3 regions of the Achromobacter aegrifaciens genome follow, and region 2 is predicted to be linked to each of the others. Evidence: predicted binding sites of a transcription regulator. Region 2 holds the regulator's gene; each other region holds the start of a gene.

Region 1 (3,582 bases), 460 kb from region 2:
CGAATACTGGTTCGCCATCATCAAGGTCGTGGCCGTGCTGTGCTTCATCGGCGTCGGGCTGGCGATGCTGGTGGGCATCATCCACAGCGGCACGCCCGTGGGACTGGCCAACTGGTCGGTCGGCGACGCGCCCTTCGTGGGCAATGTGGCCACCTGGGTCGGCGTGGCGATGGTGGTGGCCTATTCGTTCCAGGGCACCGAACTGGTGGCCGTGGCCGCCGGCGAATCCGAAAATCCCCGCCGCAACGTGCCGCGCGCGATCAACCATGTGTTCTGGCGCATCCTGCTGTTCTACGTGCTGGCCATCCTGATCATCGGCCTGCTGCTGCCCTATACCGACCCGCAACTGCTGCGCAACGAAGTGGAAGACATCGCGGTCAGCCCCTTCACGCTGGTGTTCCAGCACGCCGGGCTGCTGTCGGCGGCCACCGTGATGAACGCCGTGATCCTGACCTCGGTGCTGTCGGCCGGCAATTCCGGCATGTACGCGGCGACGCGGATGCTGTTCAACATGGCGGTGGAAGGCCAGGCGCCCGCCCTGTTCCGGCGCGTGACGCGCAGCGGCGTGCCGCTGTATGCGCTGATGGCCACCGCGCTGCTGGCCTGCCTGTGCCTGTTCAGCCTGGTGTACAGCCCCAAGGCCGTCTACATCTGGCTGCTGAACTTCGCCGGCATGACCGAATTCATCGTCTGGCTGAGCATCGCCGTCAGCCATTACCGCTTCCGCCAGGGCTATGTGAAGCATGGCTACGACACCGCTGACCTGCCCTACAAGGCCGGCCTGTTCCCCTTCGGTCCGCTACTGGCCTTCGTCCTGTGCCTGGTGGTCACGCTGGGCCAGAACTACCAGGCCTTCCTGCAAGACCGCATCGACTGGATCGGCGTGATCTCCACCTACCTGGCGATCCCGCTGTTCCTGGCCTTGTGGATCGGCCACCGGCTGGTGCGCAAATCGCACTGGATCCGGTACGAGGATATGCGGTTTTATGGCTTGGACCTGGATCGCGCGGCGGGTGTGGCGGCCTCGGCAGCTACTAGTGAGAACGCCCGCGCTTAGTTGCGATCCGCCTGCCTGAAGCAACTAAAATCGTATCCAACACGGCCCACCCCTCTGCATCGAAAGGTGTACGGGTGGGTTTTCTTTTAGTTCGCGGCATGCTCCGCCCCCTTTAAATACTGTACATATATACAGTTATAATGGCTCATCGGCCACTTCCACCGGGTTCCTATCTCCCGGCAACCGATTTGCCATGCAGTCCCCAGAACGTATCCATCCCGCGTTGTGGCGCGCCACCCAGTTGGCTCAAGGCGCCGCCCGCACCCTGCCCACCGGGCATGCCGCGCTTTCGGCCGAGCTGCCAGACGGCGGCTGGCCGCTGGGTTCCCTGAACGAATTGCTGGTCCCGCACCCCGGCATCGGCGAAATCCGCCTGCTGCGTCCGGCGCTGGCCCAACTGGAAACGCGCCGCGCCATTGCGCTGGTGCAGCCGCCGCACGCGCCCCACATCGCCAGCTGGATGAGCTGGCGGCTGGATCCCCGTCAATTGCTCTGGGTGGCGCCGGAAAAACCCGTGGACGCGCTCTGGGCCGCCGAACAGATCCTGAAGAACGGCAGTTGCGGCGCCCTGATCTGCTGGCTGCCTCATGTGCGCCCCGAATCCCTGCGCCGCCTGCACCTGGCCGCCCAGGCCAGCGACCTGCTGTTCATCGCGGTGCGCCCCAGCAGCGCGGCGCAGAACGCCACGCCCGCGCCCTTGCGGCTGGCCCTGGCGCCGGCCGCGGGCGGCCTGTCCGTCCATATCCTGAAGCGCCGCGGACCCGCCTGCGACACGCCGCTGTACGTGGGCCTGGACACCGGCGCCACCATTCCTGTTTCTCCCCGCCATGCGCCTCTGGATCGCCGCCTTCCTGCGCTGCCTGCCGCTGGACGCACTGCGCCCGCACTGGCCGCTTGAGGGGCAGGCGTTCGCGGTCCTGGAACAGGAACGCGTCGCCGCCCTGACGCCCGCCGCCCGCCGCGCTGGCGTCAAGCCGGGCATGCGCCGCGCGGGCGCGGCCGCCATCGCTCCCGAGGTCGAGCTGCTGCCCCGCGATGCCCAGGCCGAGTCCGAAGCCTTGCAGGGCGCGGCGCTGGCGCTGCTGCAATACACGCCCGAAATCGCCCTGGCCGACGGCGACACGCTGCTCCTGAACGTGAGCGCCAGCCTGATGCTCTTCCGCGGCCCCAAGGCGCTGCACCGGCGGGTCGCCGCCACCTTGCGCGCCCTGGACCTGCGCGTGTCGCTAGGCATGGCGCCGACCGCCGCCGGCGCCTGGCTGCTGGCGCGCAGCCCCGGCCGGCGCGCGCCCCGCCGTACCCTCACGCTGCCCACGCTGACCCGGCGGCTGGACGCCCTGCCGCTAGCCCTGCTGCCGCAGGCGCAGGCCCGCCGCGACTGGCTCGACGACATCGGCTGCCATACCCTGGCGGACCTGCGCGCCCTGCCGCGCGCGGGGCTGCAGCGGCGCAGCGCCCCCGAACTGCTGCAGGCCCTGGACGCCGCCTACGGCCTGGCGCCCGAGCTCCACCGCTGGGTCGAACCGCCACACCAGTTCTCGCGCCGCATCGAACTCACCGACTACGTCGAGCACACCGACGCGGTGCTCGCGGTGGCGCGCCGCCTGGCCGAACAGCTGGGCGGCTGGCTCAGCGCCCGGCAACTGGCGGTACGCCGCGTGGTGCTCAGCATGGAACACGAACGCGGCCGCCACGCCCGGCCGCCCACCGAACTGGAACTGGCCCTGGCCCAGCCGGTCTGGCAGGCGCCGCAGATCCTCCACCTGCTGCGGGAAAAGCTGGCGCGCTTCACGCTGGAAGCGCCCGTCATCGCCGTGGCGCTGCTGGCGCCCGACACGGTCGAGCAGCCCGCCGCCAGCACCACCCTGTTCCCCGAGCCCGGCGGCACGCCTGCCGACCATGCCCGGCTGCTGGACCTGCTGGTGGCGCGGCTGGGCCGCGACCAGGTGCGCCACGCCCACCCGGTACCCGACCACCGCCCCGAGGCCGCCAACGCCTGGGGCGACGCGCTGTCACCGCCCCAACGCCCCGCGCCCCTGCCCGCCCTGCTGGACCGCCCCTTCTGGCTGCTGGACCCGCCGCTGCCCTTGAAGCTGTCCGGCCACCGGCCGCAATACGGCGGCCAGGCGCTGCGCCTGATGCGCGGCCCCGAACGCATCGAAAGCGGCTGGTGGGATCCGGCCTTGACCGTGCGCGACTACTTCGTCGCCGAGGACGCCGCCGCCGCGCGCTACTGGATCTACCGCGAGCGCGACGACGAGCACGCCCGCTGGTTCCTGCATGGGCTCTACGCCTGAAACGCCATGCGCATGGACGACGACGACACCCCCGGCATCCTGGCGCAGTTGCCCGGCTACGCCGAGCTGCAATGCCAGTCCAACTTCTCTTTCCTGCAGGGCGCTTCGCACCCCGAGGAACTGGTCGAACGCGCCGCCGAACTGGGCTACGCCGCGCTCGCCATCACCGATGAATGTTCGCTGGCGGGCGTGGTCCGCGCCCACGTGGAGGCCAAGGCCCGCAAGCTG
Region 2 (3,582 bases):
AAGCTCAAGCTCATGTCGCCCATGTCGGCCGAAGCCACCGTGGTGCGCAACTACATCGATACGCTCATCAACCTCCCCTGGAGGAAGAAGAGCAAGATCAACAATTCCATCAGCAACGCCGAAACGGTGCTGGACAACGACCACTACGGTCTGGAAAAGGTCAAGGAACGGATCCTGGAATACCTTGCCGTGCAACAGCGCGTGGACAAGGTGAAGGCGCCGATCCTGTGCCTGGTCGGCCCTCCGGGCGTGGGCAAGACCTCGCTCGGCCAATCGATCGCCAAGGCGACGAACCGCAAGTTCGTGCGCATGGCGCTGGGCGGCGTGCGCGACGAAGCCGAAATCCGCGGCCACCGTCGTACGTACATCGGCTCCATGCCGGGCAAGATCGTCCAGAACATGTCGAAGGTCGGCGTGCGCAATCCCTTGTTCCTGCTCGATGAAATCGACAAGCTGGGCATGGATTTCCGCGGCGATCCCTCGTCGGCGCTGCTCGAGGTGCTGGACCCGGAACAGAACCACACGTTCCAGGACCACTACATCGAAGTCGACTTCGACCTGTCCGACGTCATGTTCGTGGCTACCAGCAACACGCTGAATATTCCGCCGGCGCTGCTGGACCGCATGGAAGTGATCCGCCTGTCGGGTTACACCGAGGAAGAGAAGATCCACATCGCCCGCGACCATCTGCTGCCCAAGCTGATGAAGAACAACGGCGTGAAGGATAGCGAACTCACGGTCGACGACAGCGCGCTGCGCGACATCGTGCGCTACTACACCCGCGAAGCCGGTGTGCGTGCGCTCGAACGCGAAGTGGGCAAGATCTGCCGCAAGGTCATCAAGCAGTTGCTGACCCAGAGCGACCGCGCCAAGGCCGAAGGCAAGACCGCCGAGGTCAAGCCGGTCAACGTCACGGGCGACAACCTGAGCGATTTCCTGGGCGTGCGCCGTTACGCCTTCGGCATGGCCGAAAAGGAAAACCAGATCGGTCAGGTGACGGGTCTGGCCTGGACGGAAGTTGGCGGCGACCTGCTGACGATCGAAGTCGCGGACATGCCGGGCAAGGGCGTCATCCAACGCACCGGTTCGCTGGGCGACGTGATGAAGGAGTCGGTCGAGGCGGCCCGCACCGTGGTGCGTTCCCGCGCCCGCCGTCTGGGCTTTGCCGACAGCGTCTTCGAAAAGCACGACATGCACGTGCACGTGCCGGAAGGCGCCACGCCCAAGGACGGTCCGTCCGCGGGTATCGCGATCACCACGGCCATGGTGTCGGCCTTGTCGCGCATCCCGGTGCGCGCCGATGTCGCCATGACCGGCGAGATCACGCTGCGCGGCGAAGTCCTGCCCATCGGCGGCCTGAAGGAAAAGCTGCTGGCGGCTCACCGTGGCGGTATCAAGACGGTCTTGATCCCGGAAGAAAACGTCAAGGATTTGGCGGAGATCCCGGACAACGTCAAGAACCACCTTGAGATCGTGCCGGTGCGCTGGATCGACAAGGTGCTGGAACTGGCGCTGGAGCGCCTGCCGGAGCCCCTGGCCGAGGAAGAAGCGGTCAAGGAACCCCTGGTGGCCAAGCCTGCCGAACCTGGTTCGACCGACCCGGTGCTCAAGCACTGATGGACACCGGGAGGGACGCCGCCGGTAAGCGGCGCCCCTTCTGGATCAAGCTTCCAACAAAAAACCCCGTCAATTTCTTGGCGGGGTTTTTTTCATGCCGCGCGCAAACGCGGGAGTAGTGGGGGCTAGTGCAGCGCGTGCGTGCGGATCAGGCCCACCGCGATGCCTTCCAACGCGAAATCCTGGCCGGCTTCGACCACGATGGGTTCGAAGTCGGGATTTTCGGGCAATAGTTCGATGTGGCCGTTCTGGCGCTGCAAGCGTTTGACCGTGACGTCGTCGCCCAGGCGGGCCACCACGATCTGGCCGTTGCGGGCTTCCGAGGCTTTCTTTACGGCGAGCAGGTCGCCTTCCAGGATGCCGGCGTCACGCATGCTCATGCCGCGCACCTTGAGCAGGTAGTCGGGCGTCTGGGCGAACAGATTGGGATCGACGCCAACCTCGCGTTCGACGTGCTCGGCAGCCAGGATGGGGCTGCCTGCGGCCACGCGGCCGACCAGCGGCAGCAGCAACTGCGCCAGGCCCGGCATGGGCAGCGAGCTTTGCGTGGGAGCAGGGGAGGTGTCTTTCAGGCGGATGCCGCGGGACGCGCCGGCCGTCAGTTCGATGGCGCCCTTGCGGGCAAGCGCCTTGAGATGATCTTCCGCCGCGTTGGGGGAGCGGAAACCCAGGGCCAGGGCAATTTCGGCACGCGTCGGCGGGAAGCCGGTGCGAGTGACGGTCTGCCTGATGAGATCCAGGATTTGTTGTTGGCGATCAGTGAGTTTGCTGGCCATGGCGATGATCCGGTGCTAGCGGACTGTACATATATACAGCGCCATTCTGGGGGACGCAGCGCAAAAAAGCAAGCCGGTCTGGACCAAAAGAAGAAGCCGGTCCGGACCAAAAGAAAAACGGGACCCGAAGGTCCCGTTCCTGACGGCAGGCCCGCGTGGGCCTGTGCGCTGCAAATGGCTTACAGCACGGCCGCGATGCCCTTGGCGACCTTGTCGATGTTGCCGCTGTTCAGCGCGGCCACGCAGATGCGGCCGCTGGAGACGGCATACACGCCATGCTCTTCGCGCAGGCGATCCACTTGCGCCGCGGTCAGGCCCGAGTACGAGAACATGCCGCGCTGCTGCAGCACGAAACTGAAGTCCTGCTTGCCGCCGTGTTCCTTGATCTTGTCGACCAGTTGCTTGCGCATCAGGCGGATGCGGTCGCGCATGCCGGCGAGTTCCTCTTCCCACATCGCGAAGAGTTCAGGCGTGTTCAGGACCGTCGACACCACCGTGCCGCCATGGGTGGGCGGGTTGGAGTAGTTGGTGCGGATCACGCGCTTGAGCTGGCTCAGCACGCGGGTGGCTTCGTCCTTGCTGCCGGCGACGACCGTCAGCGCGCCGACGCGCTCGCCGTACAGCGAGAACGACTTCGAGAACGAGGAGCTGATGAACATGGTCAGGTCCAGATCGGCAAACATGCGCACGACCGAAGCGTCTTCGGTCAGGCCGTCGCCGAAGCCCTGGTAGGCGATGTCCAGGAACGGGACCAGATTGTTTTCCTTCACGACGGCCGCGATCTGCTTCCACTGGTCGGCGGTGGGGTCCACGCCGGTCGGGTTGTGGCAGCAGGCATGCAGCACGACGACGGTCTTGGCCGGCGCGGCCTTCAGGTCGGCCAGCATGGCATCGAAGTTCAAACCGCGCGTGGCGGCGTCGTAGTACGAATAGGTACCGACTTCGAAACCGGCGCGCTCGAACAGGGCGCGGTGGTTTTCCCAGCTGGGGTCGCTGATCAGGACCTTGGAGGTCGGCAGCAGCTGGCGCAGGAAGTCAGCGCCGATCTTCAGCGCGCCGGTGCCGCCCAGGGCCTGAGTGGTCAGCACGCGGCCGGCGGCGGCCAGCGCGGAATCCTTGCCCAGCAGCAGGGCTTGCGCGCCGTTGTTGTAACCGGCGATGCCTTCGATCGGCAGGTAGCCGCGGGCGG
Region 3 (3,582 bases), on a different contig from region 2:
GGCACGAATTCTGCCGCGCGGCTGACGATGCCCTGGTTTTCGCGAACGCGGTTCTCGATTTCGATGGCCAGTTCCTTGTGCTCTTTCAGGTACTCGCGGACATTGTCCTTGCCCTGGCCGATGCGGTTGCCGTTGTAGCTGTACCAGGCACCGGACTTGTCGACCACGTTGGCGGCCACGCCCAGGTCGATGATTTCGCCTTCGCGCGAGATGCCGGCACCATACATGATGTCGAATTCGGCCTGCTTGAACGGCGGCGCGACCTTGTTCTTCACGACCTTGACGCGGGTTTCGTTGCCGACGACCTCGTCGCCCTTCTTGATGGAGCCGATGCGACGGATGTCCAGGCGCACGGAGGCGTAGAACTTGAGCGCGTTGCCGCCGGTGGTGGTTTCGGGGTTGCCGAACATCACGCCGATCTTCATGCGGATCTGGTTGATGAAGATGACCATGCAATTGGTCTTCTTGATGGTGGCGGTGAGCTTGCGCAGCGCCTGGCTCATCAGGCGGGCTTGCAGGCCGGGCAGGGAATCGCCCATTTCGCCTTCGATTTCGGCCTTGGGGACCAGTGCGGCCACCGAGTCGACCACGATCAGGTCGACCGAGCCGGAGCGCACCAGCGCGTCGGTGATTTCCAGCGCCTGTTCACCCGTGTCCGGCTGCGAGATCAGCAGGTCGGCCAGGTTCACGCCCAGCTTGGAGGCGTATTGCACGTCGAGCGCGTGTTCGGCGTCGACGAAGGCGCAGGTGCCGCCCAGCTTTTGCATTTCAGCGACCACCTGCAGCGTCAGCGTGGTCTTGCCCGAGGATTCCGGACCGTAGATTTCGACCACGCGGCCTCGCGGCAGGCCGCCGACGCCCAGCGCGATGTCCAGGCCCAGGGAGCCCGTGGAAACCACCTGGATGTCGTGCGACACCTCGTTGTCGCCGTAGCGCATGATCGAGCCCTTGCCGAACTGCTTTTCGATCTGCGAAAGCGCGGCGGCAAGCGCCTTGGCCTTTTCCGATGCGGCGGCCTTGGTGGTTTTGTCGTCCATGTAGAGTCCTGTCTGTAACGTATCTGGTGTCTAGGGAAGTGCCGCAGGGTTAGGCGGGTGCTTTGAGCAACGGGTCAGATTATGGCATCGGATTATACTGTACATAAAACCAGTGTGCCAGTGTTTTGCACGTATACCCTGAGTGGCAAGCATGGCGCCCTATGCCAGAATGCCAGACGAACCCGGCGTTTTGTCCCCTTTGCGCCGCGGGGCCTTTTCTCACTGTAGCCCATGCGTATCCTGATCGCCGAAGACGACAGCATCCTGGCCGACGGCCTGTCCCGTTCGTTGCGCCACAACGGCTATGCCGTGGATGCGGTGCGCGACGGACTGGCGGCCGACTCGGCGCTGGCGGCCCAGGCATTCGACCTGCTCATCCTCGACCTGGGCCTGCCGCAACTGGCCGGACTGGAAGTGCTGCGCCGCCTGCGCGCCCGCAATTCCGCCCTGCCGGTGCTCATCCTGACGGCTGCCGACAGCATCGAACAGCGCGTCAAGGGCCTGGACCTGGGCGCCGACGACTACATGGCCAAGCCTTTCGCGCTGTCCGAGCTCGAGGCCCGCGTGCGGGCCCTAACCCGGCGCGGCGCGGGCGGCGGCGCCACCATGATCAAGCATGGCCGCCTGCTGTTCGACCAGACCGGCCGCGTCGCCATGGTCGACGACCAGACCCTGGACCTGTCGGCGCGCGAAGTCAGCCTGCTCGAGATCCTCCTGACCCGCAGCGGCCGCATGGTCAGCAAGACCCAGCTGGTCGACCACCTGTGCGAATGGGGCGAAGAGGTCAGCACCAATGCCATCGAGGTCTACGTCCATCGCCTGCGCAAGAAGCTGGAGCCCAGCGGCGTGAAGATCGTGACCGTGCGCGGCCTGGGCTACTGTCTTGAGCGGGACCAGGGTGCGGCGTACCTCGCAAGCTGAAGCGGCGCCGCCGGAAGCGCTGAACCAGGAAGCACTGGATGTCATGCGGGCGGGGGCCAAGGGCCCCAGCTTCGCGCCGCCGCAGCGCTCCCTGCTGGGCGAAATCCTGGACTGGATGCTGGCGCCGCTATTCCTGCTGTGGCCGATGAGCGTGGCCATCACCTATGTGGTGGCGCAGAACATCGCCAACGTGCCCTACGACCGTGCGCTGGCCAATAATCTTCATGTGCTGACGCTGCAGGTACATGCGCAGGACGGCCGGGCCGTGCTGAAGATGACCAACACCGCGCGGGAAGTACTGCACGCGGACGAGACCGATAGCGTGTTCTGGCTGGCGCTGGGCAGCCGCGGCGAATACCTGGGCGGCGACCGCGCCCTGCCCCTGCCTTCCACCGTGGGCCAGCCCCGGCCCGGCGAAGTGCAGTACGAGGACGCGACCTTGCGCGGCTTCGGGGTCCGGCTGGCGTTCACCTGGGTGGACCTGCATCTGCCCGATACCCAGCCGGCGCTGCTGATCGCGGCCGAGACCGTCGAAAAGCGCACCCAGCTGGCCAACGACATCATCAAGGGCGTGATCATTCCGCAGTTCGTGGTGCTGCCTGTCGCCGTGCTGCTGGTGTGGTTCGGGCTGTCGCGCGGGGTGGCACCTTTGAATGCATTGCAGCAGCGCCTGCGGGCCCGCCGGCCCGACGACCTGTCGCCCATCGACGAGCGCGCCGCGCCCACCGAGATCGCGCCCCTGGTGGCCGCGATGAACGACCTGCTCGACCGGCTTTCGTCCAACGTGCAGGCGCAGCGCCGCTTCGTCGCGGACGCCGCGCACCAGCTGAAAACCCCGCTGGCCGGCCTGCGCACCCAGGCCGAACTGGCCCTGCGCGACGCCAGCCCCGAGGAAATGCAGTCCAGCCTGCGCCAGCTCGTGACCGGTTCCGAGCGCGCCACGCGCCTGGTGAACCAGTTGCTGTTGCTGGCCCGGGCCGAAAACCCCAGCGCCATCGGCATGACCCGCACGGACATCAACGCCATCGCCTACGAACAGGCCATGCATTGGGTGCCGCAGGCTCTCTCGCTGAGTACCGACCTGGGCTTCGAAGGCTCGGACCACCCGGTCGAGATCAACGGCAACCCGCTGCTGCTGGCCGAACTGCTCAACAACCTGGTGGACAACGCGCTGCGCTACACGCCGCGCGGCGGCCACATCACGGTGCGCACGCAGATCCTGGGTGCGCATGCGGTGTTGGAGGTAGAGGATTCCGGCCCCGGCATCCCGCCTGAAGAGCGCGAACGGGTGTTCGACCGCTTCTACCGCGTGCTGGGCACCCAGTCCGACGGCAGCGGCCTGGGGCTGGCCATCGTTCGGGAGATCGCCCAGAAGCACCAGGCCAGCGTCGAAATCAGCGATCACCCCACGACGTATTCGAACCTCCCCGGTATGCGGATTCGCGTGATCTTTCCGCTTTACGCCGAGTTGTCAGACCTCTCCGACGTCTCCTAGGACTATCCCTAGCCTCCCAGGGAGCAGTTACTTTCAGTTTCAATTTTAAGACTCAAGTAAGTATCCCGTCAGAACCTCGTCAGCCTCACCCCCCAATGTTGCATATAGCTCAATGTCGGCTCGCCGGCG

Evidence for each region. Region 2 encodes LexA, which represses DNA repair genes until DNA is damaged. Its sites were predicted from a motif close to ACTGTATNNNNATACAGT; they were not measured.
Region 1: the regulator LexA is predicted to act here: its motif matches at 1,176-1,193, upstream of imuA (translesion DNA synthesis-associated protein ImuA).
Region 3: the regulator LexA is predicted to act here: its motif matches at 1,134-1,151, upstream of recA (recombinase RecA).

Annotation. Positions count from the first base shown of each region.
Region 1 covers NZ_CADIKO010000002.1:984,098-987,679, forward strand. The annotation lists gene HV793_RS15760 (amino acid permease) at 1-1,057, shown strand, start outside; gene imuA (translesion DNA synthesis-associated protein ImuA) at 1,251-1,955, shown strand; gene HV793_RS15770 (Y-family DNA polymerase) at 1,885-3,354, shown strand; gene HV793_RS15775 (error-prone DNA polymerase) at 3,361-3,582, shown strand, end outside.
Region 2 covers NZ_CADIKO010000002.1:1,448,114-1,451,695, reverse strand. The annotation lists gene lon (endopeptidase La) at 1-1,617, shown strand, start outside; gene lexA (transcriptional repressor LexA) at 1,743-2,393, opposite strand; gene HV793_RS17900 (amino acid aminotransferase) at 2,573-3,582, opposite strand, start outside.
Region 3 covers NZ_CADIKO010000003.1:1,035,950-1,039,531, reverse strand. The annotation lists gene recA (recombinase RecA) at 1-1,037, opposite strand, end outside; gene HV793_RS23795 (response regulator transcription factor) at 1,269-1,958, shown strand; gene HV793_RS23790 (sensor histidine kinase) at 2,074-3,453, shown strand.